DNA from 3 places in the Achromobacter sp. MFA1 R4 genome. Region 1 is predicted to be linked to each of the others. Evidence: predicted binding sites of a transcription regulator. Region 1 holds the regulator's gene; each other region holds the start of a gene.
The links. The regulator LexA, encoded in region 1, represses DNA repair genes until DNA is damaged. The targets are predictions, from matches to a motif close to ACTGTATNNNNATACAGT.

Region 1 (10,612 bases):
CGCGAACTGAAGATCAGGCTGGGAAGCAGGCCCAGGCGAGGAGGGGAATTCGGGATCATATTGGGTGCGAGCCGATGTTGTTTGCGAAAAAAAGCGCGGCGGCAATTCTATCAATGCCACAAGACAGGCGGTCATCTGTTTTAGCTGAACTCCGTCAGCCTCACCAGCTGCCTAGCATGGCTCCCTCGGAATTGCTCGGCTTTTATGTAAGCGAAATTCGCATTTGCGAAACTCTGTGCCGGAATACTTCGAAAGCTTTGGGCGTATATAGAATTGCCGCCTCGTTTGCATAGAACAAGTCAATAGGAGTTTGTTCCCATGAAGATTCGCTACACCGTCGCCGCGCTGGCAGTTGCGCTCGCGCCTTACTCGGCCGCACAGGCCCTGGACATCGGAGGGCTCGTGGGTGCCGGCGCCAAGGTGGTCCAGGCGGCCACGCTGAGCGATGCCGAGATCAAGACCCTGTCCGACAAGGCGTGCGCGCAGAGCGACTCGCAGGAAAAGATTGCGGCGCCGGGCAGCAAGTACGACGCCCGCCTGCAGAAGATCGCAAAGTCGCTGGGCGGGACGGTCAATGGCCAGAAGGCGAGCTACAAGGTCTACCTGACCAAGGACGTCAACGCGTGGGCCATGGCCAACGGCTGCATCCGCGTGTACAGCGGCCTGATGGACATGATGTCCGACGACGAAGTGATGGGCGTGGTGGGCCACGAAATCGGCCACGTGGCGCTGGGTCACTCCAAAAAGGCCATGCAGACCGCCTACACGGTTTCAGCCGCGCGTGACGCAGCGGGCGCGGCGGGCGGCTCGACGGTCGCGGCGCTCAGCTCCTCGCAGCTCGGCGACCTGACCGAAAAGTTCATCAACGCGCAATTCTCGCAGTCGCAGGAAAGCGCGGCGGACGATTATTCGTTCGATCTGCTGCAATCCAAGAAGCTCAATACCCGCGGCCTGGTGACCGCATTCCAGAAGCTCGCCGAGCTGGATGGCGGCAAGAGCGATATGATGAGCTCGCACCCGTCCTCGGCCAAGCGCGCACAGCACATCGAAGACCGCATCGCCAAGGCCAAGTAACCTCGCAGCCAGGCGTCCGTCCTCGCTTTTTGGGCGAAAAATGGGGCGCGAGCATCCGGGCAAATCCGGGGCTCGCGCCTCTTTGCGTCAGGGTTCCGGAAGTTTCCGGTAAAATGCCGCGTTTATCCGCCCGTAATCTCATCTCTCGGAAAATAGGTCTTTTAATGCAGCCTGTGGTTGAAACCCTCTCCGGCCTGGAGCGCCGTGTTGATCTGGCCGTCTCGGTGGCCGACGTCGAAAAGGAAGTCCAGGCGCAATTGAAGCGCGTGGCTCGCACCGCCAAGGTTCCGGGCTTTCGCCCGGGCAAGGCGCCGCTCGCCATGCTCGAGCGCAGCCATGGCCCCAGCATCCGCTACGACGTGATCAATAGCCAAGTTGGCCGTGCCTTTGAACAAGCCATCGACGGCGCCAAGCTGCGCGTCGCTGGCGCCCCGAATCTCGAACCCAAGACGGAAGGCGTCTCCGACGACACGCTGGCGTTCACCGCCACGTTCGAGGTCTACCCCGAAGTCGCGGTGCCGGAGCTGTCCACCCTGGCCGTCACCCGCTACGAAACCGCCGTCACCGACGCCGAAGTGCAGCAGACCCTGGACGTGCTGCGCAAGCAGCGCGCCACGTTCGAAGTCCGTGAAGGCCGTGCCAGCGCCGACGGCGACCGCGTCACGCTGGATTTCGCCGGCACCATCGACGGCGTGCCCTTCGAAGGCGGCAAGGCCGAAGACTTCCCGTTCGTGCTCGGCCAAGGCCGCATGCTGCCGGAATTCGAAGAAGCCGCCCGCGGCCTGAAGGCTGGCGAAACCAAGGTTTTCCAGCTCAAGTTCCCCGATGACTACCAAGGCGTGGAAGTCGCCGGCAAGACCGCCGAATTCACCATTACCATCAAGGAAGTGGCTGAAGGCGTCCTGCCCGAACTGAACAGCGAATTCGCCAAGTCCCTCGGCCAAGCCGAAGGCGACGTCGAAAAGCTCAAGGCCGACATCCGCAGCAACATCGAACGTGAAGTGAAGGTCCGTTCGCAAGGCCGCACCAAGTCCAGCGTCATGGACGCCCTGGTCGAAGCCGGCAAGTTCGATGTGCCGAAGGCCCTGGTCGACAACGACGTGCAAAGCCGTGTCGCCGCTGCCCGCGAAGAGCTCAAGCAGCGCGGCGTGCCGAACGCCGAATCCGTGCCGATCCCGGCCGAGGCCTTCTCGACCGAGTCCGAGCGCCGCGTCCGCCTGGGCCTGCTGGTCTCCGAACTGGTCAAGCAAGCCCAGCTCCAGGCCAAGCCGGAACAGGTCCGCGCGCGCATCGAAGAATTCGCCCAGAACTACGAACAACCCGCCCAGGTTGTCAGCTATTACCTGGCAGACCGCCAGCGTCGTGCTGAAATCGAGGCTATCGTGCTGGAAGACAACGTCGTCGCGCACGTGTTGGAAAAGGCCAAGGTCACCGACGAAAAGGTGCCTTTCGATCAGTTGATGGGGATGGCGTAACACTATGCAGAGATTCACCGATTTCTATGCGGCAATGAATGGCGGGTCTTCGGTGACCCCCACCGGCCTGGGCTACATTCCCATGGTGATCGAGCAGTCGGGGCGCGGCGAGCGCGCCTACGACATCTATTCGCGTCTGCTCCGCGAACGGCTCATTTTCCTGGTGGGGCCGGTGAACGACGCCACGGCCAATCTGGTCGTGGCCCAGTTGCTGTTCCTGGAATCGGAGAATCCTGACAAGGACATTTCCCTGTACATCAACTCGCCCGGCGGGTCGGTGTACGCGGGAATGGCCATCTATGACACCATGCAGTTCGTCAAGCCGGACGTGTCCACCCTGTGCACCGGCCTTGCGGCCAGCATGGGCGCGTTCCTGCTGGCGGCTGGCAAGAAGGGCAAGCGTTTCACGCTGCCCAACTCGCGCATCATGATTCACCAGCCGTCCGGCGGCGCCCAGGGGCAAGCGTCGGACATCCAGATCCAGGCCCGCGAAATCCTGGACCTGCGCGAGCGCCTGAACCGCATCCTCTCCGCCAACACGGGGCAGAGCATGGAGCGCATCGAGCAGGATACGGAACGTGACAACTTCATGTCGGCCGAAGATGCGGTATCGTATGGACTGGTGGACAAGGTCATGGCCTCCCGGTCCGAAGGCTGACTTCCCGGTTGATTCTGACCCGCTGCCATCATGTTTGAGTAAGCGCATGCGCTAGGTCGTTTGCCCGACCTGGCGCATCTTTACCTGAGATACGAAAGAAATATGCCTGAAAAAAAGGGATCGGCAGACGCTAAGGTGCTGCATTGCTCGTTTTGCAATAAAAGCCAGCACGAAGTCCGCAAGCTGATCGCGGGTCCGTCGGTATTCATCTGCGATGAATGCATAGATTTGTGCAACGACATCATCCGCGAGGAAGCGCAGGCCACTGCGCGCGCGGCGATTCGTTCCGAGCTGCCCACTCCGGCCGAAATCAAGACCTTCCTCGACCAGTACGTCATCGGGCAAACCTCGCCCAAGCGCATGCTGGCCGTGGCCGTCTACAACCACTACAAGCGCATTCGGCACGGCGAAATCAAGGGCGACGAAGTCGAGCTCTCCAAGAGCAACATCATGCTGATCGGGCCCACCGGCTCGGGCAAGACGCTCCTGGCCCAGACGCTGGCTCGCATGCTGAACGTGCCTTTCGTGATGGCCGACGCCACGACGCTGACCGAAGCCGGCTACGTGGGTGAAGACGTCGAAAACATCATTCAGAAGTTGCTGCAGAACTGCAACTATGAAGTCGAGAAGGCGCAGCGCGCCATCATCTACATCGATGAAATCGACAAGATTTCCCGCAAGTCCGACAACCCGTCCATCACCCGTGACGTGTCCGGCGAAGGCGTGCAGCAGGCCTTGCTCAAGCTCATCGAAGGCACGGTCGCCTCGGTGCCCCCGCAGGGCGGCCGCAAGCATCCCAACCAGGACTTCGTCCAGGTGGATACCACCAACATCCTGTTCATCGTGGGCGGCGCCTTCGACGGACTGGAAAAGGTCATTCGCGACCGCACGGAAAAGTCCGGCATCGGCTTCTCGGCGTCGGTGCGCGCCAAGTCCGAACGCGGCGTGGGCGAGCTCTTCTCCGAAGTCGAGCCCGAAGACCTGATCAAGTTCGGCCTCATCCCTGAACTGGTCGGTCGCCTGCCGGTGGTCGCGACGCTGGACGAGCTGGACGAAGCCGCGCTGGTCCAGATCCTGACCGAGCCCAAGAACGCCTTGCTCAAGCAGTTCCAGAAGCTGTTTGCCATGGAAGGCGCCGAGCTCGACGTGCGGCCTGCCGCACTCAAGGCCATCGCCCGCAAGGCGCTTCGCCGCAAGACGGGCGCGCGCGGGCTGCGCTCCATCATCGAGCAGGCACTGCTCGACACCATGTATGACCTGCCGTCCCAAGGCAACGTCAAGCGCGTGGTGCTCGACGAGAACGCCATCGAAGGCGAGGGCAAGCCCCTGCTGATCTACTCGGATGAAAACGCCGCGCCAGAGAAGCCGGAGCGCGGAGAAGTCCGCGACGCCGCCGCCTGATATTTCAAAAAAGCCCGTTCTCGTAACGGGTTTTTTTGCCTAGGGCGCTTCTCCATCCCAAAACACGCTTTTCAGTCGGCTGTCATGGCCGCATACTGGAAGCGCTCCAGGGCCTTATTTGGGGCCTTTTGGTGATCCAGGCGGCCGAGATCTTGAATTTTCGGCTATTGTTCCCATAACAGACGTAATTGACGAGATTGCTCGGGTATTCCCGGGTGTCCCGTCCCCATACGCCGAGTCATACCGAGGAACCCCATATGTCTGCCAGCCAGACCCTGCCTTCCGACCCGATCGACCTCCCCCTGCTGCCGCTGCGCGATGTCGTAGTGTTCCCGCACATGGTCATCCCGCTGTTCGTCGGCCGTCCGCGCTCCATCCGCGCGCTCGAGGTTGCGATGGAAGCGGGCAAAAGCATCATGCTGGTGGCCCAGAAATCCGCCGGCAAGGATGACCCCACGCCTGAAGACGTCTACGAAATCGGCTGCGTCGCCGGCATCCTGCAGATGCTCAAGCTGCCTGACGGCACCGTGAAGGTGCTGGTCGAAGGCACGCAGCGCGCGCGCATCAACAGCATCGAAGATGCCGATTCGCACTTCACCTGCCAGGTGTCGCCGATCGAACCGGACGCCATGCAAGGCTCCGAAACCGAAGCCCTGCGCCGCGCCATCGTTGCGCAATTCGAGCAGTACGTAAAACTCAACAAGAAGATCCCCCCGGAGATCCTGACCTCGCTGGCTGGCATCGATGATGCCGGTCGCCTGGCCGACACGATCGCCGCGCATCTTCCCCTGAAGCTCGAGCAGAAGCAAAAGATGCTCGAGATCGTCGGCACCTCCGAACGCCTGGAAGGCCTGCTCACGCAACTCGAAACCGAAATCGACATCCTCCAGGTCGAAAAGCGGATTCGCGGCCGCGTGAAAAAGCAGATGGAAAAGAGCCAGCGCGACTACTACCTGAATGAGCAGGTCAAGGCCATTCAGAAGGAGCTGGGCGAAGGCGAAGAGGGCGCGGACATCGAAGAGCTCGAAAAGAAGATCATCGCTGCCCACATGCCCAAAGAGGCGCGCAAGAAGGCCGATGCCGAGCTCAAGAAGCTCAAGCTCATGTCGCCCATGTCGGCCGAGGCCACCGTGGTGCGCAACTACATCGACACGCTCATCAATCTCCCCTGGAGAAAGAAGAGCAAGATCAACAATTCGATCAGCAACGCCGAAACGGTGCTGGACAACGACCACTATGGCCTGGAAAAGGTCAAGGAACGGATCCTGGAATACCTTGCCGTGCAACAGCGCGTGGACAAGGTGAAGGCGCCGATCCTGTGCCTGGTCGGTCCTCCGGGCGTGGGCAAGACCTCGCTCGGCCAGTCGATCGCCAAAGCCACGAACCGCAAGTTCGTCCGCATGGCGCTGGGCGGCGTGCGCGACGAGGCCGAGATCCGCGGTCACCGTCGTACGTACATCGGTTCCATGCCGGGCAAGATCGTGCAGAACATGTCGAAGGTCGGCGTGCGCAATCCGCTGTTCCTGTTGGATGAAATCGACAAGCTGGGCATGGATTTCCGCGGCGATCCCTCGTCGGCGTTGCTCGAAGTGCTGGATCCGGAACAGAACCACACGTTCCAGGACCACTACATCGAAGTCGACTTCGACCTGTCGGACGTCATGTTCGTGGCGACCAGCAACACGCTGAACATTCCGCCGGCGCTGCTCGACCGTATGGAAGTGATCCGCCTGTCGGGTTACACCGAGGAAGAAAAGATCCACATCGCCCGCGACCATCTGCTGCCCAAGCTGATGAAGAACAACGGCGTGAAGGATACCGAGTTGACTGTCGATGACAGCGCGCTGCGCGACATCGTGCGCTACTACACCCGCGAAGCCGGTGTGCGTGCGCTCGAGCGCGAGGTCGGCAAGATCTGCCGCAAGGTCATCAAGCAATTGCTGACCCAGAGCGATCGCGCCAAGGCCGAAGGCAAGGCGCCAGAGGTCAAGGCTGTCAACGTCACGGCAGACAATCTCAGCGATTATCTGGGTGTGCGTCGCTACGCGTTCGGCATGGCCGAGAAGGAAAACCAGATCGGCCAGGTCACGGGCTTGGCGTGGACGGAAGTCGGCGGCGACCTGCTGACGATCGAAGTCGCGGACATGCCCGGCAAGGGCGTCATCCAGCGCACGGGCTCGCTCGGCGATGTGATGAAGGAATCGGTCGAAGCCGCGCGCACGGTTGTGCGCTCGCGGGCCCGTCGTCTGGGCTTTGCGGACAGCGTGTTCGAAAAGCACGACATGCACGTGCACGTGCCGGAAGGCGCGACCCCCAAGGACGGTCCGTCCGCGGGTATCGCGATCACCACCGCCATGGTGTCGGCGCTGTCGCGCATCCCGGTGCGCGCCGACGTCGCCATGACGGGCGAGATCACGTTGCGCGGCGAAGTGCTGCCGATCGGCGGCCTGAAGGAAAAGCTGCTGGCGGCCCATCGTGGCGGTATCAAGACGGTTCTGATCCCGGAAGAAAACGTCAAGGATTTGGCGGAGATCCCGGACAACGTCAAGAACCATCTCGAGATCGTCCCGGTGCGCTGGATCGACAAGGTGCTGGAGCTTGCCCTGGAGCGTCTGCCCGAACCGCTCGCCGAGGAAGAAGCCGTCAAGGAGTCTTTGGTGGCCAAGCCGGCCGATCCGGGCTCGACCGATCCGGTCATGAAGCACTGATGGCAGCTTGAACGCCGGGCGCCTTCGAAAGAGGGCGCCCGATCCAGATCAGGATATCCCGGGCCAGCCCTGGCGTCCCAATACGAAAACCCCGCTCGATGTTTGAGCGGGGTTTGTTTTTTTAGGGTGCTGCGCCGACGCGCCTAGTGCAGCGCCTGGGTGCGGATGAGGCCTACGGCAATGCCTTCCAGTGCGAATTCCTGGTCGGGCTTGACCACGATGGTCTCGAAATCGGGGTTTTCGGGCAGGAGTTCGATATGGCCGTTCTGGCGCTGCAAGCGTTTGACCGTGACGTCGTCGCCCAGTCGGGCCACCACGATCTGGCCATTGCGGGCTTCGGAGGCTTTCTTGACGGCCAGTAGGTCGCCTTCCAGGATGCCGGCATCGCGCATGCTCATGCCGCGCACCTTCAGCAGGTAATCCGGCGCCTGGGCGAAAAGGTTGGGATCGACGCCGACTTCGCGTTCGACGTGTTCAGCCGCCAGGATGGGGCTGCCCGCTGCGACACGGCCAACCAGGGGCAGGAGGAGCTGCGCCAGGGCAGGGATGGGCAACGAGGCCTGTGCGGGGGAGGTCGCCGCATCCTTCAGGCGGATACCGCGGGAAGCGCCGGCGGTCAGTTCGATGGCGCCTTTGCGGGCCAGCGCCTTGAGATGGTCTTCTGCGGCGTTGGGCGAACGGAAACCCAGGGCTTGGGCGATTTCGGCGCGGGTCGGCGGAAAGCCGGTGCGCGAAACCGTCTGCCTGATGAGATCCAGGATTTGTTGTTGGCGATCAGTAAGTTTGCTGGCCATGGCGATGATCCGTTGTGGGCGGACTGTACATATATACAGCGCCATTCTGGGGGACGCAGCGCAAAAAAGCAAGCCGAGCCGGGCGCAAATAAAAACGGGACCCGCGGGGTCCCGTTTCTGGCTGCCGCCGGCGTGGCGCCGGCCTGCGGTTTTAAAGCACTGCCGCGATGGCGGCGGCCACCTTGTCGATGTTGCCGCTGTTCAGCGCAGCCACGCAGATCCGGCCGCTGGAGATGGCGTAGACGCCGTGTTCTTCACGCAGGCGGTCGACCTGCGCGGCGCTCAGGCCCGAGTACGAGAACATGCCGCGCTGCTTCAGCACGAAGCTGAAGTCCTGCTTGCCGCCGTGTTCCTTGATCTTGTCGACGAGCTGCTTGCGCATGAGACGGATGCGGTCACGCATTCCGGCCAGTTCTTCTTCCCAGAGGGCAAACAGCTCGGGCGTGTTGAGCACCGTCGAGACCACCGTGCCGCCGTGGGTGGGCGGGTTCGAGTAGTTGGTGCGAATGACGCGCTTGAGCTGGCTCAGCACGCGGGTGGCTTCTTCCTTGCTGCCCGCCACGACCGTCAGCGCGCCGACGCGCTCGCCGTACAGCGAGAACGACTTCGAAAACGACGAGCTGATGAACATGGTCATGTCCATGTCTGCAAAGAGGCGCACGACCGAGGCGTCTTCCGTCAGGCCGTCGCCAAACCCTTGGTAGGCGATGTCCAGGAACGGGACCAGGTTGTTTTCCTTGACGACGGCGGCGATCTGCTTCCACTGGTCGGCGGTGGGATCCGCGCCGGTGGGATTGTGGCAGCACGCGTGCAAGACGACGATGGTCTTGGCGGGCGCCGCCTTCAGGTCGGCCAGCATCGCTTCGAAGTTCAAGCCGCGGGTGGTCGCGTCGTAGTAAGCGTAGGTGCCGACTTCAAAGCCGGCACGCTCGAACAGCGCGCGGTGGTTTTCCCAGCTCGGGTCGCTGATCAGCACCTTGGAGCCCGGGAGAAGCTGGCGCAGGAAGTCGGCGCCGATCTTGAGCGCGCCGGTGCCGCCCAGGGCCTGCGTGGTCAGCACGCGGCCGGCGGCTGCCAGCGCGGAGTCCTTGCCCAGCAGCAGAGCCTGGGCGCCGCTGTTGTAGCCGGCAATGCCTTCGATCGGAAGATAACCGCGGGCGGCGGCGGCTTCGATGCGCGCGGCCTCGGCCTTGCGCACTGCGCCCAACAGGGGAATGCGACCCTGATCATCGTAATACACGCCCACGCCCAGGTTGACTTTACCGGGGCGGGTGTCCGCGTTGTATTGTTCGTTCAGACCAAGAATGGGGTCGCGCGGCGCGAGTTCGACGGAATCGAAAAGGGTGCTCATGGGACTCTGATGAGGTGGGTGGACGCAGTACGGAGTGCTGTGGATAATGGGGGGTTTACCCTGGAACAGTCTAGCATGCCTAAGAGCGCAATAGACCCGAGCGCGGGCGCTCCCGCCGCAGGTCCGGGATTCGTCGATTTCCCTGACAGCCCGTTTCATCTTTATCAGCCCTATCCGCCCGCGGGAGACCAGCCCACGGCCATCGAGGGGCTGACGCAGGGTGTCGAAGACGGCCTGATGTTCCAGACCCTGCTGGGTGTGACGGGGTCCGGCAAGACCTACACCATGGCCAACGTCATCGCGCGGCTGGGCCGCCCGGCGCTCGTCCTGGCCCCGAATAAGACGCTGGCCGCGCAGCTCTACGCCGAAATGCGCGAGTTCTTCCCGAAGAACGCGGTCGAGTACTTCGTTTCGTATTACGACTACTACCAGCCCGAAGCCTACGTGCCGACGCGCGACCTTTTCATCGAAAAGGATTCGTCGATCAACGAACACATCGAGCAGATGCGTTTGTCGGCCACCAAGAGCCTGCTGGAGCGCCGCGACACGATCATCGTAGGCACGGTGTCCTGCATCTACGGTATCGGCAATCCTGGCGACTATCACGCGATGGTGCTGATCCTGCGCGCCGGCGACCAGATCGCGCGGCGTGAAATCCTGGCGCGGCTGGTTGCCATGCAATACACGCGCAACGACGCCGAGTTCACGCGCGGGGTATTCCGCGTGCGCGGCGAAACCATCGACATCTTCCCGGCGGAAAGCGCCGAGCTCGCCCTGCGGGTCACGCTGTTCGACGACGAGATCGAAAGCCTGGAGCTCTTTGACCCGTTGACGGGCCGTATACGCCAGAAGCTGCCGCGCTTTACGGTCTACCCCGGGTCGCACTACGTGACGCCCCGCGACACCGTGCTGCGCGCCATTGAAACCATCAAGGAAGAATTGCGCGAACGCGTCAAGCGCTTCGTCGATGACGGCCATCTGGTGGAGGCGCAGCGGCTGGAGCAGCGCACCCGCTTCGACCTGGAAATGCTGCAGGAGCTGGGCTTCTGCAAGGGTATCGAAAACTACTCGCGCCACTTGTCCGGCGCCGCGCCGGGCGAGCCGCCGCCGACACTGATCGACTACCTGCCGTCCGATGCACTGATGTTCAT
Region 2 (10,612 bases), 830 kb from region 1:
TCAGCCACCACAGGGCCGCCAGTGCTGAGCGCATGGCAGCCGTCCAGTTGGAATGGACGCCGGTTCGGGTTGATTTCCTGCCGCCGGCGGTTGGCCATGGTCTGGACCGCCGCGGTGGGAAGCACCTGCGACAGTTCGGTCATGTGCGTACAGCCTTCCACATGCCCGAACCGCTCCTTGACCTGGCGACGGAACCCCTTTAGGAGGTTCATGCCGATCAGGTCAGTGTACGCCGGCTCGATGGCCTTGCAATGCTCGCCATAAGGCGCCGCGTCATAGACGGCCTGGGCCGCCACGATCGAGAATTCCTCGTCGATGGTGATGCGCAGGAGCATGTGGTGGATGGGTTGCCCGGCCTTGAACATCTCGCCGTCGCGCTTGGGAAAATCGTACGCCTTGACGTCGATAAGCTCGGCTTCCAGATCCCAGTTGCCGTCATCGCGCGCGTACGACTGCACACGTATGGAACGCGTATGCAGCGGTTGGCGAGGACAATCCGGCGGTGGCAAGGGCATGCGTGGGGCCTGCGGGGCAAAGATGGCCTGCGCAAATGGTGCGCGGCAACAAAACCTTCAAAGTATAGCGCAGGCCGCCACGCAACAATCGTATTAATTGGCCGGCCGGTGTTTCCTGGCGGCCCGGATCCGGTTCCATGGCGCGAAACCCGGCTGGCGCCTGGGCGCGAGCCGGGTTTCTGGGTGGGCCGTCGGGGGCGGCCGCCGGGGTCGGAATACCCGGCTTGGGCGCCGGGCCAGGCGCCGCGCCGGGGCCGGACGGGTGTCAGGCCGCTTCGCGCAGTGCGCGGGCCGCCTGCACCATGCCGATCAGCGCAGCCTGCGTTTCGGGCCAGGCGCGCGTCTTCAGGCCGCAGTCGGGGTTGACCCACAGACGCTCCTTGGGCAGCCGGGCGGCGGCCTTGTTCATCAGGTCCACCATCCAGCTCACCTCGGGTACGTTCGGCGAATGGATGTCATACACCCCCGGACCGATGTCGTTCGGGTAGCGGAAGTCCTCGAACGCCTTGAGCAGCTCCATGTTGGAGCGGGACGTTTCGATCGTGATCACGTCCGCGTCCATCGCCGCAATGGATTCGATGATGTCGTTGAACTCCGAGTAGCACATGTGGGTGTGGATCTGCGTTTCCTCGCGCACGCCGGCGGTCGACAGGCGGAAGCAGTCCACGGCCCAGTCCAGGTAGGCCTGCCAATCGGCGCGGCGCAGCGGCAGGCCTTCGCGGATGGCGGGCTCGTCGATCTGGATCACGCTGATGCCGGCGGCTTCCAGGTCAATCACCTCATCGCGCAGGGCCAGCGCCAGTTGCCGGCAGGTCTGCTCGCGCGGCTGGTCGTCGCGCACGAAGGACCACTGCAGGATGGTGACCGGGCCGGTCAGCATGCCCTTGACCGGCTTGTCGGTCAGCGATTGCGCATAGGACGACCACCCCACCGTCATGGGCGCGGGCCGGGCGACGTCGCCGAAGATGATCGGCGGCTTCACGCAGCGCGAGCCATAGCTCTGCACCCAGCCGTTTTTGGTGAAGGCGAAACCGGCCAGCAGCTCGCCGAAATACTCCACCATGTCGTTGCGCTCGGGTTCGCCGTGGACCAGCACGTCCAGGCCCACCTTCTCCTGGAAGCGGATGACTTCCTCGATCTCCTTGCGGATGGCGCGCTCGTAGGCGGAATCGGTCAGCGCGCCGGCCTTCCAGTCGCGGCGCAGCGCGCGGATCTCGGCGGTCTGCGGGAAGGAGCCGATCGTGGTGGTCGGATAGGCGGGCAGGCCCAGTTGCGCTTGCTGGCGAGCGATGCGGGCGGCGAACGGCGCGCGGTCGCGCGACACGCCCGCGGCCGCGGCCATGCGCTGCGCCACGGCCGGATTATGGATGCGGGTGGAGGCGCGGCGGGCGGCCAGGGCAGCACGCTGCCGGACCAGGCCCTCCTGCACTGACGGATCGGTGGCGTTGGCCAGCGCACGGCCCAGCAGGCTCAATTCATCCAGCTTCTGGGTGGCAAAGGACAGCCAGCTCTTGAGTTCGGCGTCCAGCTCGGTTTCGTTGTCCAGGTCGACGGGCACATGCAGCAGCGAGCAAGAAGGCGCCAGCCACAGGCGGTCGCCCAACTGGCGCGCGATCGGCGCCAGCGTGGCGATAGCGGCGTCCAGGTCGGTGCGCCAGATGTTGCGTCCATTGATGATGCCCGCGGACAGGACCTGCCCGTCATTCAGACCGGCAACCACCTCAGCAAATTGCTCGGGCGCGCGCACCAGGTCCACATGCAGACCAGCCACCGGCAGGGCCTGCGCCGTCGACAGGTTGTCCTTCAGGCCGTCGAAGTAGGTGGCGACCAGCAGCTTCACGGGGCTGGCGGACAGCGTGGCATAGGACTGCAGGAACGCCTCGCGCCAGGCCTGCGGCAGGTCCAGCGCCAGGATGGGCTCGTCGATCTGCACCCACTGCACGCCCAATTTGCCCAGGCGCGCCAGCACTTCCTCATACACCGGCAGCAGCGCCGCCAGGAGTTGCAGCTTGCCGGCGTCGGCGGCGCCATCGGCAAAGGCGTCGCCCTTGCCCAGATACAGCCAGGTCAGGGGTCCGGGGATCACCGGCTTGACCTCCAGCCCCAGCGCCAGGGCTTCATTGACCTGTTCAAACAGGGATTCGCGCGCGATGCGGAAGTTCTGCCCGGGCACCAGCTCGGGGACGATGTAGTGATAGTTGGTGTCGAACCACTTCGTCATTTCGCACGCGGCGGCCGGGTTGCCGGACGGGGCGCGGCCGCGGCCCATGCGAAACAGCGTATCCAGCGAGACCGGCTCATTGTCTTTCTGGCCAAAGCGCGCGGGCACCGCGCCCAGCAGCGTCGTCCACTCCAGGATCTGGTCGTACCAGGCGAAATCGCCCACCGGCACGAACTTCATGCCGGTGGCGGCCTGCAGCCTCCAATGCCGGGCGCGCAGCTCGCGGCCCGTTTCTTCCAGCGCGTCGGCGCCCTGCCTGCCGGCCCAGTAGGCCTCGACCGCGCGCTTGAGTTCGCGCTGGGCGCCGATGCGGGGGAACCCCAAATTATGAATCGTAGTCATGTGAACACCGCCATTCGACAAATTTTGTTCAAGTGACGATCATTCTGAGGCCAAATCAAAATGAATCAAAATCAATGTCTACATTCATAAGATGAAAAAATCTCATAAACTAGCGAGAACGCCAACCTGTCCTGGCCCAGAGCCCGCAGCCTCCCTTCCCTGCCGGGATCCGGTTCGAACGCCTGAAATGATCGCACCCTCATGCTAGAAATCCGCCATCTCGAAACGCTGACCGCCATCCGCGAAGGCGGCAGTCTCCAGGAGGCCGCCGAGCGCCTGCACCTGACGCAATCGGCCCTATCCCACCAGTTGCGCGACCTCGAAGCCCGGCTGGGCACGCCCTTGCTGAATCGCCGGACCCGCCCAGCGCGGCTGACCACCGCCGGCCTGCGCGTGTTGGCTCTGGCCGACGAGGTTCTCCCCCGCATCCGCGCCACCGAGCGGGACCTGCAGCGCCTGGCGGCCGGGCGCACCGGACGGCTGCACCTGGCGATCGATTGCCATTCCTGCTTCCAGTGGCTGATGCCGGCGCTGGACGCCTTTCGCGTCCAATGGCCCGATGTGGCCCTGGACCTGTCCGCGGCGTTCTCTTTCGCCCCCCTGCCCGCGCTGGTGCGCGGCGACCTGGACCTGGTCATCACGTCGGACCCGCAACCGCTGGACGCGGTGGAATACCTGCCGCTCTTCAAGTACGAGCTGGTGCTGGCGGTGTCCGAATCCAATCCGCTGGCCGCCAGCAAGTTCGTCATGCCGGAGCAACTGGCGGACCAGACGCTGATCACCTACCCGGTGGACAAGCAGCGCCTGGACGTCTTCACGGCCTTCCTGGACCCGGCGGACGTGGAGCCCGCCGCGATCCGAAAGGCGGAGCTGACGCCCATCATCGCGCAGCTCGTCGCCAGCAACCGTGGCGTGGCGGCCCTGCCCAACTGGGCGCTCACCGAATACATGAACCAGGGATGGCTGCGGCTTTGCCGCCTGGGCCCGCAGGGCGTGTGGCGCACGTTGTATGCCACCGTGCGCAGCGAGGACACGGAGGCCTCGTACATCGACGAGTTCCTGACCATCACCCGCGACGTGTGCTTCAAGACCCTGTCGGGGATCAAGTCGGCGAAATAGCGGGACTTGCTTCGGCCTGCGGGCGCCGGCCCATGCGGGAGCCGGCGTCAGTCTTCGTCGCCCTCGCCCAGGATGCGCCGGATCACGTCGTGCGCGAAACCGCGGCTGGCCAGAAAGCGCGCCTGCTTGGCGTAGGCCGCGCGGTCGTCGGGCTTGGCGCCGAAGCGCTTTTTCCAGACTTCCAGCGCCCGGTCGTATTCGGTGGCGCGAAGCTGGTCGCGCAGTTCGGCGACCTGGTTGTCGTCGACGCCGTGCTGGCGCAGTTCCTGCACGATGCGCGCCGCCCCTTGGCGCGAGGCGCGCCGATGGACCAGGCTTTGCGCGAAGCGTTCAGTGGACAGCCAGCCCTCTTTTTCGAGCGCATCGAGCACGGTGGCGACTTCATCGGGATCTTCGGCGTGGGGCGCAAGCTTGCGAGCCAGTTCTTCGCGCGCATGTTCGCGCCGCGACAGATAGCCCACCGCGCGCATCTTCAGCGATGGCCCTTTGCGGGCCGGCCTGCCGTCAGCGGGTGTCGCGTCGTCGCCGTCCGACTCGGCGCGTCGCTGACGACCTGCGCTGCGTTGTTCGGAACTGCGTTGTTCGGAGCTGCGTTGCCAGACAGGTGCGCAATCATCGGTAGCGTCGTCCGCCACAACGGCGGGCTCGCGCGGCAGACGCGCATCGGAGGTGCGCCGCAAGCCTTGCGGTTTGGCGACCGTTTCGAATTCGTCATCCAGCTTGGCGCGTAGGCGCTCGGCTGACGCGGGAGTCGATTTCCAGCTCATGCGCGTTCCTGCTTGCTGTACACCATGCAAAACGGCAGGCCCGTCCAGGCGCCTGCCGCAGTTCGCCGATCCCGCATGAGGAACGGCAAGGGGTCGCGGCCGCAAGCGGGCTTGCGGCCGGTGAAGTGCCCCGATTACTCGGCGGCGTCTTCCGCGGTGGGCACGAATTCGGCGGCGCGGCTGACAATGCCCTGGTTTTCGCGGACACGGTTTTCGATTTCGATGGCCATGTCCTTGTGCTCTTTCAGGTATTCACGGACGTTGTCCTTGCCCTGGCCGATGCGGTTGCCGTTGTAGCTGTACCAGGCGCCGGACTTGTCGACCACGTTGGCGGCCACGCCCAGGTCGATGATTTCGCCTTCGCGCGAGATGCCGGCACCGTACATGATGTCGAACTCGGCCTGTTTGAACGGCGGCGCGACCTTGTTCTTGACGACCTTGACGCGGGTTTCGTTGCCGACGACCTCATCGCCCTTCTTGATGGAGCCGATGCGGCGGATGTCCAGGCGCACGGACGCGTAGAACTTGAGCGCGTTGCCGCCGGTGGTGGTTTCGGGGTTGCCGAACATGACGCCGATCTTCATCCGGATCTGGTTGATGAAGATGACCATGCAGTTGGTCTTTTTGATGGTGGCGGTGAGCTTGCGCAGCGCTTGGCTCATCAGGCGGGCCTGCAGGCCGGGCAGCGAATCGCCCATTTCGCCTTCGATTTCAGCCTTGGGCACCAGGGCAGCCACCGAGTCGACGACGATCAGGTCGACCGAACCGGAGCGCACCAGCGCATCGGTGATTTCCAGCGCCTGTTCGCCCGTGTCCGGCTGCGAGATCAGCAGGTCGGCCAGGTTGACGCCCAGCTTGGAGGCGTACTGGACGTCCAGGGCGTGTTCCGCGTCGACGAAGGCGCACGTGCCGCCCAGCTTTTGCATTTCGGCGACGACCTGGAGCGTGAGGGTGGTCTTGCCCGACGATTCCGGACCGTAGATTTCGACCACGCGGCCGCGCGGCAGGCCGCCGACGCCCAGCGCGATATCCAGACCCAGCGAACCCGTGGACACCACCTGGATGTCATGCGAGACCTCGTTGTCGCCGTAGCGCATGATCGAGCCCTTGCCGAACTGCTTTTCGATCTGCGAAAGCGCCGCGGCAAGCGCCTTGGCCTTTTCCGAAGCGGCGGCCTTGGTGGTTTTGTCGTCCATGAGGAGTCCTGTCTGTAACGTATCTGGAAGTCGGGAAAATGCGGTTCTGACAGCGAAGTCAGACGGTCGAATCTGGCGGCCGGAGCGGACGGTTCCGTCGGCGCCTTGAGCTACGGGTCAGATTATGGCATCGGATTGTACTGGACAAAAACCCAGTGTGCCAGTCTTTTGCACGTATACCCTGAGTGGCAAGCCCCGCGCCATATGACAGAATCCAGAGCGATCCCGGTATTTTCCCCTTTTTCCGCCGCCGGGCCGCCCCAGGCGGAAAGCGCGCCGCCCAGCGGCGGAAGGCGCGGCGGGTTTCATTCTTGCAGCAGCCCATGCGTATCCTGATCGCCGAAGACGACAGCATCCTGGCCGACGGCCTGTCCCGCTCGTTGCGCCACAACGGCTATGCCGTCGACGCCGTGCGCGACGGGCTGGCCGCGGACTCCGCGCTGGCCGCCCAGGCCTTCGACCTGCTCATCCTGGACCTCGGGCTGCCGCAACTGGCGGGTCTGGAAGTGCTGCGCCGCCTGCGCGCCCGCAATTCCGCCCTGCCCGTTCTCATCCTGACCGCCGCCGACAGCATCGAGCAGCGCGTCAAGGGCCTGGACCTGGGCGCGGACGACTACATGGCCAAACCCTTTGCGCTGTCCGAGCTCGAAGCCCGAGTCCGGGCGTTGACCCGGCGCGGCGCGGGCGGCGGCGCCACCATGATCAAGCACGGCCGGCTGCTGTTCGACCAGACCGGCCGCGTCGCCATCGTGGACGACCAGACGCTGGACCTGTCGGCGCGCGAGGTCAGCCTGCTCGAAATCCTCCTGACCCGCAGCGGTCGCATGGTCAGCAAGACCCAGCTCGTGGACCACCTCTGCGAGTGGGGAGAGGAAGTCAGCACCAATGCCATCGAGGTCTACGTGCATCGCCTGCGCAAGAAGCTCGAACCCAGCGGCGTGAAGATCGTCACCGTGCGCGGCCTGGGCTACTGTCTTGAGCGGGACCAGGGTGCGGCGTACCTCGCAAGCTGAGCCCTCGCCGGAGCCGCTCAACCAGGAAGCCCTGGATATCATGCAAGCCGGGTCCAAGGGCCCGAGCTTCGCGCCCCCGCAGCGTTCGCTGCTGGGCGAGATCCTGGACTGGATGCTGGCGCCCCTGTTTCTCCTTTGGCCGATGAGCGTCGCCATCACGTACGTGGTCGCGCAGAACATCGCCAATGTCCCGTATGACCGCGCGCTGGCCAACAACCTGCACGTCCTGACCCGGCAGGTCCACGCCCAGGACGGGCGCGCGGTGCTGAAGATGACCGATGCCGCGCGCGACGTGTTGCGCGCCGACGAGACCGACAGCGTGTTCTGGCTGGCGCTGGGCAGCCGGGGCGAATACCTGGGCGGCGACCGCGCGCTGCCCCTGCCGACCACCGTGGGACAGCCCCGGCCCGGCGAGGTGCAGTACGAAGACGACACGCTGCGCGGCTTCGGCATCCGGCTCGCGTTCACGTGGGTGGACCTGCACCTGCCCGGCACGCAACCCGCGCTGCTGATCGTGGCCGAGACCGTCGAAAAGCGCACGCAGCTGGCCAACGACATCATCAAGGGCGTGATCATTCCGCAGTTCGTGGTGCTGCCCATCGCCGTGCTGCTGGTCTGGTTCGGCCTGTCGCGCGGAGTCGCGCCGCTGAATGCGCTGCAGCAGCGGCTGCGGGCGCGGCGGCCCGACGACCTCTCGCCCATCGACGAGCGCGCCGCGCCGTCCGAGATCGCGCCGCTGGTCGCGGCCATGAACGACCTGCTGGACCGCCTGTCCGCCAACGTGCAGGCGCAGCGCCGCTTCGTGGCCGACGCCGCGCACCAACTGAAAACGCCGCTGGCCGGATTGCGCACGCAGGCCGAACTGGCGCTGCGCGATGCCAGCCCCGAGGAAATGCAATCCAGCCTGCGCCAACTGGTGACCGGCTCGGAACGCGCGACGCGGCTCGTCAACCAGTTGCTGCTGCTGGCGCGCGCCGAGAATCCCAGCGCCATCGGCCTGACGCGCACCGACATCAACGCCATCGCCTACGAACAGACCATGCACTGGGTCCCGCTGGCGCTGTCGCTCAGCACCGACCTGGGCTTCGAGGGCTCGGATACCCCGGTCGAAATCAATGGCAACCCCCTGCTGCTCGCCGAACTGCTCAACAACCTGGTGGACAACGCCTTGCGCTACACGCCCAGCGGCGGCCACATCACCGTGCGCGTACTGCAGGCGGACGGCCAGGGCGTGCTCGAAGTCGAGGACTCGGGCCCGGGCATCCCGCCCGACGAGCGCGAGCGCGTGTTCGACCGCTTCTATCGCGTATTGGGCACGTCGTCCGATGGCAGCGGCCTGGGCCTGGCCATCGTGCGCGAGATCTCCCAGAAGCACCGGGCGACGGTTGTGATCGGCGACCACCCCACCGAATATTCCGACCTGCCCGGGACCCGGATCCGCGTCGCTTTCCCCCTGTATTCCCCGGCTTCCGAGCCGCTGGAAAGCTAAGGACTATCCCTAGCCTCCCCAGGAGCGATTACTATTTGTTTCAATTTTAAGATTCAAGTAAGGGTCACGTCAGAACCTCGTCAGCGTCGCCCCGCAATGTGACGCATAGCTCGATGTCGGCCCCGCCGGCGGAGGGTGATGCACGGCGGAAAACCGCCGGCCAAAAACGAGGAGACATCATGAGCACAACTACCATGGCAGGCCGCGGTCCATCCGCGGAACCGCGTCCGATGACCAAGGAGGAGCGCAAGGTCATCTTCGCGTCATCGCTCGGCACGGTGTTCGAGTGGTATGACTTTTATCTGTATGGCTCGCTCGCGGCCATCATTGCCCAACACTTTTTCTCTGGCGTAAATCCCACCGCGGGGTTCATCTTCGCGCTGCTGGCCTTCGCAGCCGGTTTCGCGGTGCGTCCTTTCGGCGCGCTGGTGTTCGGCCGGCTAGGCGACCTGGTCGGACGTAAGTACACCTTCCTGGTCACGATCGTGATCATGGGCCTGTCCACGTTCCTCGTGGGCATCCTGCCCAGCTACGCCAGCATCGGCCTGGCGGCCCCCGCCATCCTGATCGTCCTGCGCCTGCTGCAAGGCCTGGCGCTGGGCGGCGAATACGGCGGCGCGGCCACCTACGTCGCCGAGCACGCCCCGCACGGACGCCGCGGTTTCTACACGTCGTGGATCCAGACCACCGCAACGCTGGGCCTGTTCCTGTCGCTGCTGGTCATCCTGGGCATCCGCACGTTCATGGGCGAAGACGAGTTCAAGGCCTGGGGCTGGCGCATTCCGTTCCTGATCTCGGTGGTGCTCCTGGGCATCTCGGTGTGGATCCGGCTGCAACTGAACGAATCCCCCACCTTCAAGCGCATGAAAGAAGAAGGCAAGGGCTCCAAGGCGCCGATCGCCGAATCGTTCGGCCAATGGAAGAACCTGAAGGTCGTGCTGCTGGCGCTGCTTGGCCTGACCGCCGGCCAGGCCGTGGTCTGGTACACGGGCCAGTTCTATGCCCTGTTCTTCCTGACGCAGACGCTGAAGGTCGACGCCAACACCGCCAACATCATGATCGCCATTGCGCTCCTGATCGGCACGCCGTTCTTCGTGGTGTTCGGCGCGCTGTCCGACAGGATCGGCCGCAAGCCCATCATCATGGCGGGCTGCCTGATCGCCGCAGCGACCTACTTCCCGATCTTCCAGGGCCTCACGCACTTCGCCAATCCGGCGCTGGCAAAGGCGCAAGCCACCGCGCCGGTCACGGTGATCGCCGATCCCAGCACCTGCTCGTTCCAGTTCAACCCGGTGGGCACGGCGTCGTTCACCAGCTCGTGCGACGTGGTCAAGTCGTTCATGGCCCGCAACTCGGTGAACTACCGCAACGAAGCGGCCCCCGCCGGCTCGGTGGCCCGCGTGAAGATCGGCAACGATGAGTTCGCGTCGTTCGACGGCAAGTCGATGGCCCCGGCCGAATTCAAGGCCAAGGCCGCTGAACTCGACAAGGCGCTGACGGCAGCCATCCGCAGCCACGGTTACCCGGCCAAGGCCGACCCCGCCCAGACCAACAGCGTCATGGTCGTGGTGCTGCTGACCATCCTGGTCCTGTTCGTGACCATGGTGTACGGCCCCATCGCCGCCATGCTGGTCGAAATGTTCCCGACGCGCATCCGCTACACGTCGATGAGCCTGCCGTACCACATCGGCAACGGCTGGTTCGGCGGCTTCCTGCCTCCCGTCGCATTCGCGGTGGTGGCGGCCACCGGCAACATCTACGATGGCCTGTGGTACCCGATCATCATCGCGGTCATGACCCTGGTCATCGGCACGCTCTTCGTGCGCGAATCCAAGGACAACGACATCAACGCCTGATAGACCATCCCCCGCCGGGCGGGACTGCTGCGCCTGCCCGGCCTTTCAAAAGCTCCTTATGGAGCTTTTTTTTTGCGCCCCACTTTCAGGACCA
Region 3 (10,612 bases), 190 kb from region 1:
CCGCGACTTCCGACGCGGTGGCCTGCTGCTGCTTGGACGTGGCGGCGATCTCGGTCACGGACGTGGCCACCTGCACCGCGGACCGCTGGGTCTTGCCGACCAGGCCGGTCAACTCGTCCACCATGCCGTTAAAGCCGATTTCAATGGCATTGAACTCATCCTTGCGCGACAGCCTGAGCCGGCGGCTCAGGTCGCCTCCGCCCGTCGCTTCCAGCGTCTTCACGATTTCGCGCATGGGATTGGCGATGGCGCGCATCAGGAGGTAGCCGCACACGATGGACGCGGCGATGGCCATGGCCAGAGACACCAGCATGCCGACCTCGGCTGCTTGCACGGATTCGCGAATGCTCACGGCCGCTTCGTCGGCCTGCGCCTTGTTTGCGCTCACCATTTTGGCCAGGATGTCGCGGCCCCGATAAAAGGACGGGCGCAATTCTGACTGGATACGCATCAGCGCAAGGGACGTATCCGCCTGCACGCTCGATGACAGGATATCGGCGCGGATGCGCTTGTATTCCTGCAGCTCCTTCTGGAATTCCTCGAACATGTGTTCGTCGTCCTGCCGGCCGATGGTGCGCAGGTAGAACTCCACGTGCTCGTCGAGCTGCTTGTCGTTGCGCGGCAGGGCTTCCAGCGCCGCGCGGCGGTCCGCCTCGGTCGGCGCATGGAAGGCATCCTGCACGGCCACGAAGCCGGCGAACCACGCTGCCCGGATCGACGTGCTGTAGTAGATGCCCGGCACGGCGTCGGCGTTGATCATTTCGACTTCCGCTTCGACATGCAGAAGCCGCCGGTAGTCCACCACCACCATCAGCGTCATGATGGCGAGAATGGCCAGGAAACTGGCCAGGATGCGCTGGCGGAGCGTCACATTCTTCATACCGGGAGACCTTTGCACTGTATCGAATTGCGACGTCCTGCCGGGACGCCCCAGGGGTGATTCCCCTGCTGTCCGGAATTCCGGACAGCCCTTATCGGTGGGGAAGATGGGAAATATCGATAATTATTACAAAGGTGCCGCATCACAGCCATGAAAAACAGGGCAAAACGCAAAACATGGCTGACTTCGTCCGAAAAATGCAAATATCTATTACAAAAAATCAACCGGTATTTGTTAGCGCAGGTAGCACGAGTAGCGCAAGGTGCAAACCGCGTCACGCGGCGTCGGCCCACAGCGCCTGCGGCGGACGCGCCCGCACCCAGTCGCGCACCCCTTCGTAGGCGTGGGCCAACTGCAGCACCGCCAGGTCGCCCCGCGGCGGCCCGATGAGTTGCATGCCCATCGGCAGGCCCGCCGCGTTGAATCCCACCGGCACGCTGATGACCGGGCACCCCGCCAGCGTCCAGGGCGTCACGGTCTCCATCCAGCGATGGTAGGTGTCCATGGGCCGGCCCGCGATCTCCTTGGGCCAGTCCAGCGTTACATCGAACGGAAACACCTGCGCCGACGGCACGGCCAGGTAATCCACGTCGTCGAACATGCGCAGGACGGTCTGATACCAGGCGCTGCGCTCTTCGGTGGCCTGATACACCTGGCGCGCCGTCATGCCTTCCAGGCCTTCCACCTCCCAGATCAGGGCTGGCTTGACCAGCTTGCGGGTCTCCGGATCGTGGACCAGCGCATGGAACTGCCCGCCCACCATCAGGTGGCGATGCGCCAGCCAGATGCGCCAGAGCCGGTCGCCCGCGAACGGCACCTGGTAGTCGTCCACGCGGCAGCCCGCCGTCTCCAGGTCTTGCAGCGCCTGCGTGCACAGGTCCAGGATGCCCGGCTCCATGGGCAGGTAGCCGCCCCAGTCGCCCAGCCAGCCCACGCGCTTGCCCGACAGGTCCGCCTCCAGCGGCTGTGCGTATAGAGACGGGTCGTCCGTCAGCGACAGCGGCGCCCGGCGGTCGTGGCCGGCGATCACCGACAGCAGCCGGGCCACGTCGCGCGGCGTGCGGCCCATCGGCCCTTCATAAGAAAGCTGTTTGAGGAACACCTCGGGCGAGGGTCCGGACGGCACACGGCCCGCGGAGGGGCGCATCCCGTAGACGTTGCAGAACGCCGCCGGATTGCGCAGCGAGCCGCCGAAATCGCTGCCATCGGCCACCGGCAGCATGCGGGCGGCCAGCGCCGCAGCCGCGCCGCCGCTGCTGCCGCCAGCCGTCTTGCTGGCGTCGTAGGGGTTGCCGGTCGCGCCATAGACCTGGTTGTAGGTGTGCGACCCCAGTCCGAATTCGGGCACATTTGTACGGCCGATGAAGATGGCGCCGGCCGCGCGCATGCGCTCCACCAGAATCGAATCGTGCGGCGACACCACGTCCTTGTAGACCAGCGACCCCATCGACGTGACCATGCCCCGCACCGCGGTCAGGTCCTTGGGCGCCTGCGGCATGCCATGCAGCCAGCCCAGCCATAGCCCTGCGGCCAGTTGCGCATCCCGCTCGTCGGCCTCGCGCAGCAATTCGTCGCTGTCGCGGCGCGCGACGATGGCGTTCAGCTTGGGATTGACCCGGTCGATATGCGCGAGGTACGCCTGCATCACCTCGCGGCAGGACACCTTGCGGCCGCGAATGGCGTCCGACAGCGCGTGCGCGGGCATGGCCACGATTTCGTTCAGCGGGGCGGGGGTAGGCATGAGGGTTCGTCTCCTGAAGGCGTCCCGCGAATCCGCCGGGCGCACATATGGTGGTCAAGCGCGAGGCGGCGGCAGCCGTGCGCGCATGGCGACGATACTACCCAAATCAGCGCCGATGCGTCTGCTTGAGCCACATCAAACCGCCGCGGACCTCGCCCGTCCTAACATCGCCTCCTGCCCTTCCCCCGGAGACCCGCTTGACCACCCCCGCCCCCGCGCCCGCCGACCTCTGCACCGAAGCCGAAATCCGGGACATGGTCCACACCTTCTATGGCAAGGCGCGCGCGGACGACGCGCTGGGCCCCGTCTTCAACGGCATGGTCCACGACTGGGACGAGCACCTGGCCACGCTGTCGGATTTCTGGTCCGCCGTGCTGCTGGGCACCCGGCGCTTTTCGGGCATGCCCATGCCCAAGCACGTGGCCATGCCCAACCTGAGCGCTGCGCTCTTTGAACGCTGGCTGGTGCTCTTCGCGGAAACCACCGACGCCCTGCCCAACCGCGCCCTGGCCGACGCCGCGCAGGAAATGGCCGAGCGCATGGCGCGCAGCCTCTGGTACGGCTACCAGGTGTCGCGGAATCCGGACCAACCGCTGACCGAACTGCGGCCCGCGTAACGTCGGCCGGGTCAGTCCACCCGCCACCAGCCCGGCAACAACCCGCGCACCTTGGCGCGCCGGTAACGATCGTCGATGAGATGCACCGTGCCAACGTCGTGCTCCGTGCGGATGACCCGGCCCGCCGCCTGCACCACCTTCTGCATGCCGGGATACAGGTAGGTGTAGTCGTAGCCGTTCTCTTGGCCATAGCGCAGGTCCATGGCGCGCTTCATGTTTTCGTTCACCGGATTGACCTGCGGCAGGCCCAGCGTGGCGATGAACGCGCCGATCAACCGCCTGCCCGGCAGGTCCACCCCTTCCGAAAACGCGCCGCCCAACACCGCGAAGCCCACGCCCTGCCCCGTTTCCGTGAAGCGCGCCAGGAACGCCGCGCGGCCGGGCTCGTCCATGCCCGGCGTCTGCAGCCAGATCGGCACCTGCGGATGGCGCTCGCGCATCAGGTCGGCCACGCCCTTCAGGTAGTCGAAGCTGCTCAGGAAGCCCAGGTAATTGCCGGGACGCTCGGCATATTGGCGCGCGATCAGGTCGGCAATGGGCGCCAGCGAGCGCTCGCGGTCGCGATAGCGCGTGGATACATTGCCCACGACCCGCACCGCCAGTTGTTCCGCCTGGAACGGCGCGGCCACGTCGATCCACGGCGTGTCCTTGGGCAGCCCCAGCGTGTCGCGATAGAACTGCTGCGGACTCAGCGTGCCCGAAAACAGCACCGTGGCGTGCGCCCCCGCATAGCGCGCGGCCAGGTACGGGGCAGGTATCACGTTGCGCACGCACAGCGTGGACGGCGGCGTCTTGGCGCCGGCGAACCCCACGTCGCCCAACGTCACATCGAACAGCGCATGCGAGCCGAACTGCTCCGCCAGCCGCACGAAATGCAGCGCCTCGAAGTAAAAGCCAAGCAGCGGATCGTCCTGCGGCAGCGGCGTCTGGCCGATGTGCTCAGTGATGGCCGCGACCGCCTTCTGCACCGCCGCCAGCACGCCCGCCGGCGCAGCTTCGTACGCCTGGTAGCGTTCAGCCTGCTTCTTGTTCAACGCATTCCAGGACCGATGCAGCCCATCCAGCGGCTTCTTCAAGGCCTTGGGCGCGGCGTGGCGCGCGGCCGTGAGCCGGTGCTGGTCGAGCTCGCCCGTGTACATGCGGCGCGCGCGGTCCACCAGATTGTGGGCCTCGTCCACCAGCACCGCCACCTTCCATTGATGCGCCTGCGTCAGGGCGTAAAGCATCGCGGTGGCGTCGTAGTAGTAGTTGTAGTCGCCCACCACCACGTCGCTCCACCGGATCAGCTCCTGCGACAGGTAATACGGGCAGACGTCATGTTCCAGGGCAGTGGCGCGCACGGCCGGCGCGTCCAGCCGGGTATGACGCGCCAGCGCCGCGGCGCGCGCGTCGGGCAGGCGGTCATAGAAGCCTCGCGCCAGCGGGCAGGAATCGCCATGGCAGGCCAGGTCGGGATGCACGCAGCTCTTGTCGCGGGCCTGCAGGTCCAGGACGCGCAGGCCGGGCGCCGCAGGCTGCGCGTTGATCGTGTCCAGCGCCTCGACCGCCAACCCCCGTCCGGAACCCTTTGCAGCAAGGAAGAACACCTTGTCCAGGCCGGAACCCGGACTGGCCTTGAGCAGCGGAAATATCGTCCCGAGCGTCTTGCCGATGCCCGTGGGCGCCTGCGCCATCAGGCAGCGGCCGTCCCGCGCCGTGCGGTACACGGCCACCGCCAGATCGCGCTGTCCGGCGCGGAATTCGCCATGCGGGAACGCCAGCTTTTCCAGCGCCGCGTCGCGCGTCTGGCGATGCGCCAATTCCGTCTTTGCCCAGGCCAGGAACCGCTCGCATTGCTGCTGAAAGAAGGCGGCAAGCGCCGCGGCATCGTGCGTTTCCACCAGCACCGTCTCTTCTTCGGTCGCCACGTTGAAGTACACCAGCGCCACGCGCACGCTCTCCAGGCCCCGCGCCTGGCACAGCAGATGGCCGTAAACGCGCGCCTGCGCCCAATGCACCACGCGGTGGTTCTCGCGCACGCTGTCGAATTGACCGCGGTAGGTCTTGATCTCTTCCAACTGGTTGGCCACGGGGTCGTAGCCGTCGGCGCGGCCGCGCACCAGCAGGCCTTCAAAAGCGCCGGACAGGGAAACCTCGGTCTCGTATTCGGGGCCCCGCCGCCCCGTCACCACCGCATGCCCCGCCATGCCCTCCAGGCCGCTGGGCGCGGGCGTGAAGCGCAGATCCAGGTCGCCCGCCCGGGCCGTGAACTCGCACAGCGCGCGCACCGCCACCGCGTAGCTCATGCCGCATCCCCCTGCCAGCTCACGTGGCAGACACGCACCGGCATGCCGTGCGCGACGCAGTATTGCAGCCAGCGGATCTGGTTGTCCTGCAACTTGTCGCCAGGCCCCTTCACCTCGATCAGTTCATAGCGGCGCTCGGCCGGCCAGAAGCGCACCAGATCCGGCAGGCCGGTCCGGTTGCCCTTGACGTCGCGCAGCATGCGCGTGAAAAGCAGTTTCAGGTGCGCGGCGGGAACGCAGTCCAGCGCCTGCGCCAGCAAGGTTTCGGACAACGCGCCCCAGAACACGAACGGCGATTGCACGCCAGCCTTGTCGGCGTATCGCCGAAGGATGACGTCGCGATAGGTGTGCGTATCCAGGTGCGCAAGGCACGCGTCGAACTGCGCCTGCCGACGCGCGTGGAAGTCTGGCGATTCAAGATCGGCGGGGCCGCGCTGGAAGGGGTGGAAGAAAGCGCCAGGCAACGGCGCAAACACCGCGGGCCAACATAGCAGGCCGAACAGCGAATTGATCAGCGCGTTCTCGACGTAATGAACCGGGGCGTCGTCCTGATGCAGGTGATCGCGCGTCACGTACTCCACCGACGACGGCTGCACCGGGCGCGCGAGCGACAGGTCGGTGCGCGGCACGACCGGCGGGGCGATGCGCGCCGCCGCGCCCTGCCCCAGCCCGCGCCGCAGCCGCGGCATCATGCGCGCCACGCGCTGGCTCTCTTCCTCGCTTTCGGGCGCGCTGCCGGCCTGCAAGGCCAGCGCCATCGCTTCCTCGAACCGCTGCATCCGTTCATACACGCGGATGCGCCGATGCCGCGCGCCGGGATAATCGCAACACGCATAGGCGCGCTGCGCGGCCTCCCAGTCCTGCGCCCGCTCGCAGGCCTGCCCGATCCGCAGCAGCACCTTGGCGCGGCGCTTTTCGAGCCAGGCATTGCCGCTGGCGCACGCCTGCGCGGCGCGCAGCAGGTCGTCCACGGCCGCGCCTTCGTCCAGCGCCTGGCGGCAGGCATGCAAGGCCAGATAGCAATCGACGTCCTCGCGCGTCTGGAATGCCCGCGACGCGGCGTCGAACGGCACGGCTTCGTACTGGAACACGCCCAGGTCCGCCAGCACGAACTCCGACCAGTCCTGATGCAGATTGCCAAAGAACATGAGGCGCAGGCGTTCGCAGCGTTGCGACACCATCACGCGCCACACGGCTTCGGCGGAATCCGGGTCCCACTCGCCATAGGGCCGGGCCTGCGGCAGCTCGGCCCGCAACGCCTCCAGCAGATCGGCCTTGCGCATCCCCGGACGTACCGCGCCGCGCGACGCGAATACACGGCACAGCTCGGGCTTGGTCAGCAACGCAAACAGCTCGTCCAGCGACATCGGTGCGCGCGCGTCCAACCATCCCAGCGCCTCCAGCGGCCGGGCCGCCTCTTGGACCGCAGGGATTTCCTCGTAGACCAACCGGCTGGCCCGGAACCATGGTCCGCGCCGCATCAGCATCCGCACCATCAAGGCCTGCGACGCCTGCGGCATGGCAGCAAAATCCGCCAGGAAGCGGCAGTCGTCTTCGTCCAGCAGATCGGCGTAGCGGTCCGAGACCCACGCCAGCGCGCGCTGGAAATTGTGCAGGTAGTAGTAACGGTGCGGGGGCAACATCGGCGGCGGCCGGGGAGACTGTTTATTTATCCAGTAATCATAGCAGCCCTGCCGACGGATTCTGCCGGGCTTGGTGGACACGTCGCACACCCGCAGCAAAAAAAGAGGCGCCGGAGAGCCTGGACTCTCCGGCGCCTTTTGCCAGCCCGGCAGCAAGCCGCCGGGCTGGTCGTGCACGGGGCCGTCGTTTACTGCGCGCGCACCGGCTGCGGCGCCGCGCCGATCTCCTTGCGCACCTTGGCCACGTCGGACGCGGTGACCGTCGCGCCCTGGTTGCCCCAGCTCGACCGCACGAAGCTCACCACGTCGGCGACCTCCTTGTCGGTCATGCGCCAGTCAAAGCCCGGCATCGCGTACGCGGTCGGGGCGGACGCCGTGCCCGGCATCTGCGCGCCCTTGAGCACGATGTGGATCAGCGAGGCCGGATCGGCCGAGTTGACCGTCGAGCTCAGCGCCAGCTGCGGGAAGGTCTCGGTGTAACCCTTGCCCGTGCTGCGGTGGCAGGCCGCGCAGTTGTTCAGGAAGGCCATGGCGCCGTCGCTCTTGTCCTTGCCGGTGCGCAGCGCTTGCGCCACGGTCTCGTCATAGGCCAGGGGCTTGGTGGCGTCCTTGTTCACCGGCGGCAGGCTCTTCAGGTACACCGCAATCGCGTTCAGGTCGTCGTCGGTGAGGTGCTGCGTGCTTTCCTCGACCACCTGGGCCATCCCGCCGAAAGCCGCCGAATGGCCGTTGCGGCCGGACTTCAGGAAGGTCGCGATGTCCTCCTTGCTCCAGCTACCCAGACCGTCCGTGGCGTCGCCGCGCAGGTTCTTGGCCAGCCAGCCTTCCACCACGCCGCCCGACAGGAATGCGGCACCGTCCGCATCCGTCAGCGCCTTTTCCTGCAAGGCCACGCCGCGCGGCGTGTGGCACGTGCTGCAATGGCCCAGGCCTTCAACGAGGTACTGGCCGCGCAGCAGCGCCTGCTTGTCGGCGCCGCTGGCGTTTACCGTGACCGGAGCCGTCGCCACGTCGGGCGCGAACATCCAGCGCCACACCGTCAACGGCCAGCGCATGGACATGGGCCACACGATGTCGGTGTCCTTGTTCTCCTGCTTCACGGGCTCGACGCCGTGCATGAAGTAGGCGTACAAGGCCTTCACGTCCTCGGGCGTGACCTTGGCGTACGCGGTGTAAGGCATGGCCGGGTACAGCGAATGTCCGTCCTTGGCCACGCCGTGGCGCACGGCCTGGTCGAAGTCCTCGAGCGAATAGTTGCCGATCCCCGTTTCCTTGTCCGGCGTGATATTCGTGGAATAGATCATGCCCAGCGGCGAATCGATCCCCAGGCCGCCGGCAAAAGGCTTGCCGCCCTTGGCCGTGTGGCAGGCGATACAGTCGCCGGCGCGGGACAGGTACTCGCCCTGCTTGATCATCTGTGCATCGGTCGATGCCGTCGTGCCGTCGGCCGCGAACGCCGCGCTGGCAACCAGGGCCGACATGGCCGAGACGGCCGCAACAATGGTCTGCTTCAACATTGTTCCGTCTCCTTAAGCCTGGACCAGCGGGCCGGGGTTCTTCAGGTACTGCTCGCGGATCGCCTGCGCGGCCCAATAGGCCAAGGCGCCGACCAGCCCCGTCGGGTTGTAGCCCATGTTCTGCGGGAACACGCAGGCGCCCATCACGAACACGTTCGGCACATCCCAGCTCTGCAGGTACTTGTTGACCACGCTTTCCTTGGGATTGGAGCCCATGATCGCGCCGCCCGTGTTGTGCGTGCTCTGGTAGACGCGCGTGTCGTAGCGCGCGCCCTTCTTGCGCACCGCCACGAAGTGCTTCTCCGGATTCATGGCCTTGGCCACGGTCTCCATGCGCTTGCCCATGTAGCCCAGCATGTCGAACTCATTGTCGTGCCAGTCGAACGTCATGCGCAGCAGGGGCTGGCCGTAGGCGTCCTTGTAGGTCGGATCGAGCGACAGGTACGCGTCGCGGTACGACATCACCGAACCGGAAATGCCGATGGTCATGAAGCGCTGATAGGCGTCCTGCACGCCCGCCTTCCAGGCCGTGCCCCAGGTCGGGGTGCCCGGCGTCGTCGGCGTCTGCTTGATGGGACGGCCGCCGTAACGCACGTGGCGGATGCTGGCCCCGCCGACGAAGCCCAGCGGACCGTGGTCGAACTGGTCGCCGTTCAGGTCGTCCATGCCCACGCCGCCCGCGCCAGTACCCACGAACGGGTTCAACTGCGTGCCCTTGGGCAGCAGCACGTTGACCGCGCCGTTCATCTGGTACGCGTAGTTCTTGCCGACCACGCCTTCATTGGTCTTCGGGTCGTAGGGCTTGCCGATGCCCGACAGCAGCAACAGGCGCACGTTGTGCATCTGGTAGGCCGACAGGATCACCAGGTCGGCGGGCTGCTCGATCTCGCGGCCCTCGGCGTCGATATAGGTCACGCCCACGGCCTTCTTGCCGGTCGAATCCAGGTTGACCTTGATCACCTGCGAACGCGTGCGCAGCTCGAAATTCGGCTTCTTCAGCAGCACCGGCAGAATCGTGGTCTGCGGCGAGGCCTTCGAATACATGTAGCAGCCGTAGTTTTCGCAGAAGCCACAGAAATTGCAGGGGCCAAGCCGCACGCCGTACGGGTTGGTGTACGGACCGGATGCGTTGGCGGCAGGCGTGGGATAGGGATTGAAGCCGACTTCGCGCGCCGCCTTCTCGAACAGCGACGCGCCATAGGTCGTGGCCAGCGGCGGCAGCGGGAACTCCTTGCTGCGCTTGCCTTCCAACGGGTTGCCGCCTTCGACGATCTTGCCATCCAGGTTGCCGGCCTTGCCCGACGTGCCACAGACGTACTCGAACTTGGTGAAATGCGGCTCCAGCTCGTCATAGGTGACGCCGAAGTCCTGGATCGTCATGCCTTCCGGGATGAACTTCTTGCCGTAGCGCGTTTCGTAGCGCGTGCGCAGCTCCAGCTCTTCTGGCAGCACGCGATAGTGCATGCCGTTCCAGTGAAAGCCCGCCCCGCCCACGCCCGTTCCCAGCAGGAACGAACCATTCTGACGATACGGCACCGCCACGTCGTCCACGCCGTGGCGGATCGTCACGGTTTCCTTGGACAGGTCCTGGAACAGATAACCGCGCACCGAATACTTCAGCTCGTCGATCACCTTGGGATACTCGGCGTCCTTGGGCGTGTCCTGCATGCCGCCACGTTCCAGCGCCAGCACCTGCAGGCCCGCCTCGGTCAGCTCCTGACCCAGGATCGCGCCGGTCCAGCCGAACCCGACCAACACTGCATCAACTTTGTCTTTCTTGATCGCCATGATTAACCCTTCTCCCCAGAAATCGACACGGGGCCATAGGGGTACTTCACATTGGGCTGGTCCACCCAATCCATAAAGTCGGCGCGCGCGCCGGGAAAGCCCACCATCTTCCAGCCGACCATGCCCTTGTTGCCGCCATAG

Region 2: a site for LexA is predicted at 6,300-6,317, ahead of recA (recombinase RecA). Genes of this name have one in related genera too.
Region 3: a site for LexA is predicted at 7,184-7,201, ahead of BXA00_RS22130 (VRR-NUC domain-containing protein). Genes of this name have one in related genera too.

The regions. Positions count from the first base shown of each region.
Region 1 covers NZ_LT707065.1:4,627,787-4,638,398, forward strand. Annotated here, with positions in the region: gene BXA00_RS21245 (TIGR00645 family protein) at 1-59, opposite strand, end outside; gene BXA00_RS21250 (M48 family metalloprotease) at 319-1,074, shown strand; gene tig (trigger factor) at 1,239-2,549, shown strand; gene clpP (ATP-dependent Clp endopeptidase proteolytic subunit ClpP) at 2,554-3,207, shown strand; gene clpX (ATP-dependent Clp protease ATP-binding subunit ClpX) at 3,310-4,608, shown strand; gene lon (endopeptidase La) at 4,866-7,316, shown strand; gene lexA (transcriptional repressor LexA) at 7,460-8,110, opposite strand; gene BXA00_RS21280 (amino acid aminotransferase) at 8,262-9,461, opposite strand; gene uvrB (excinuclease ABC subunit UvrB) at 9,537-10,612, shown strand, end outside.
Region 2 covers NZ_LT707065.1:3,799,229-3,809,840, reverse strand. Annotated here, with positions in the region: gene BXA00_RS17370 (DUF2889 domain-containing protein) at 1-515, opposite strand, end outside; gene metE (5-methyltetrahydropteroyltriglutamate--homocysteine S-methyltransferase) at 781-3,078, opposite strand; gene BXA00_RS17360 (LysR family transcriptional regulator) at 3,280-4,197, shown strand; gene recX (recombination regulator RecX) at 4,245-4,964, opposite strand; gene recA (recombinase RecA) at 5,099-6,160, opposite strand; gene BXA00_RS17345 (response regulator transcription factor) at 6,484-7,173, shown strand; gene BXA00_RS17340 (sensor histidine kinase) at 7,286-8,662, shown strand; gene BXA00_RS17335 (MFS transporter) at 8,857-10,518, shown strand.
Region 3 covers NZ_LT707065.1:4,820,793-4,831,404, reverse strand. Annotated here, with positions in the region: gene BXA00_RS22150 (methyl-accepting chemotaxis protein) at 1-880, opposite strand, end outside; gene BXA00_RS22145 (amidase) at 1,155-2,621, opposite strand; gene BXA00_RS22140 (group III truncated hemoglobin) at 2,876-3,238, shown strand; gene BXA00_RS22135 (ATP-dependent DNA helicase) at 3,250-5,523, opposite strand; gene BXA00_RS22130 (VRR-NUC domain-containing protein) at 5,520-7,166, opposite strand; gene BXA00_RS22125 (cytochrome c) at 7,355-8,683, opposite strand; gene BXA00_RS22120 (GMC family oxidoreductase) at 8,696-10,471, opposite strand; gene BXA00_RS22115 (gluconate 2-dehydrogenase subunit 3 family protein) at 10,474-10,612, opposite strand, start outside.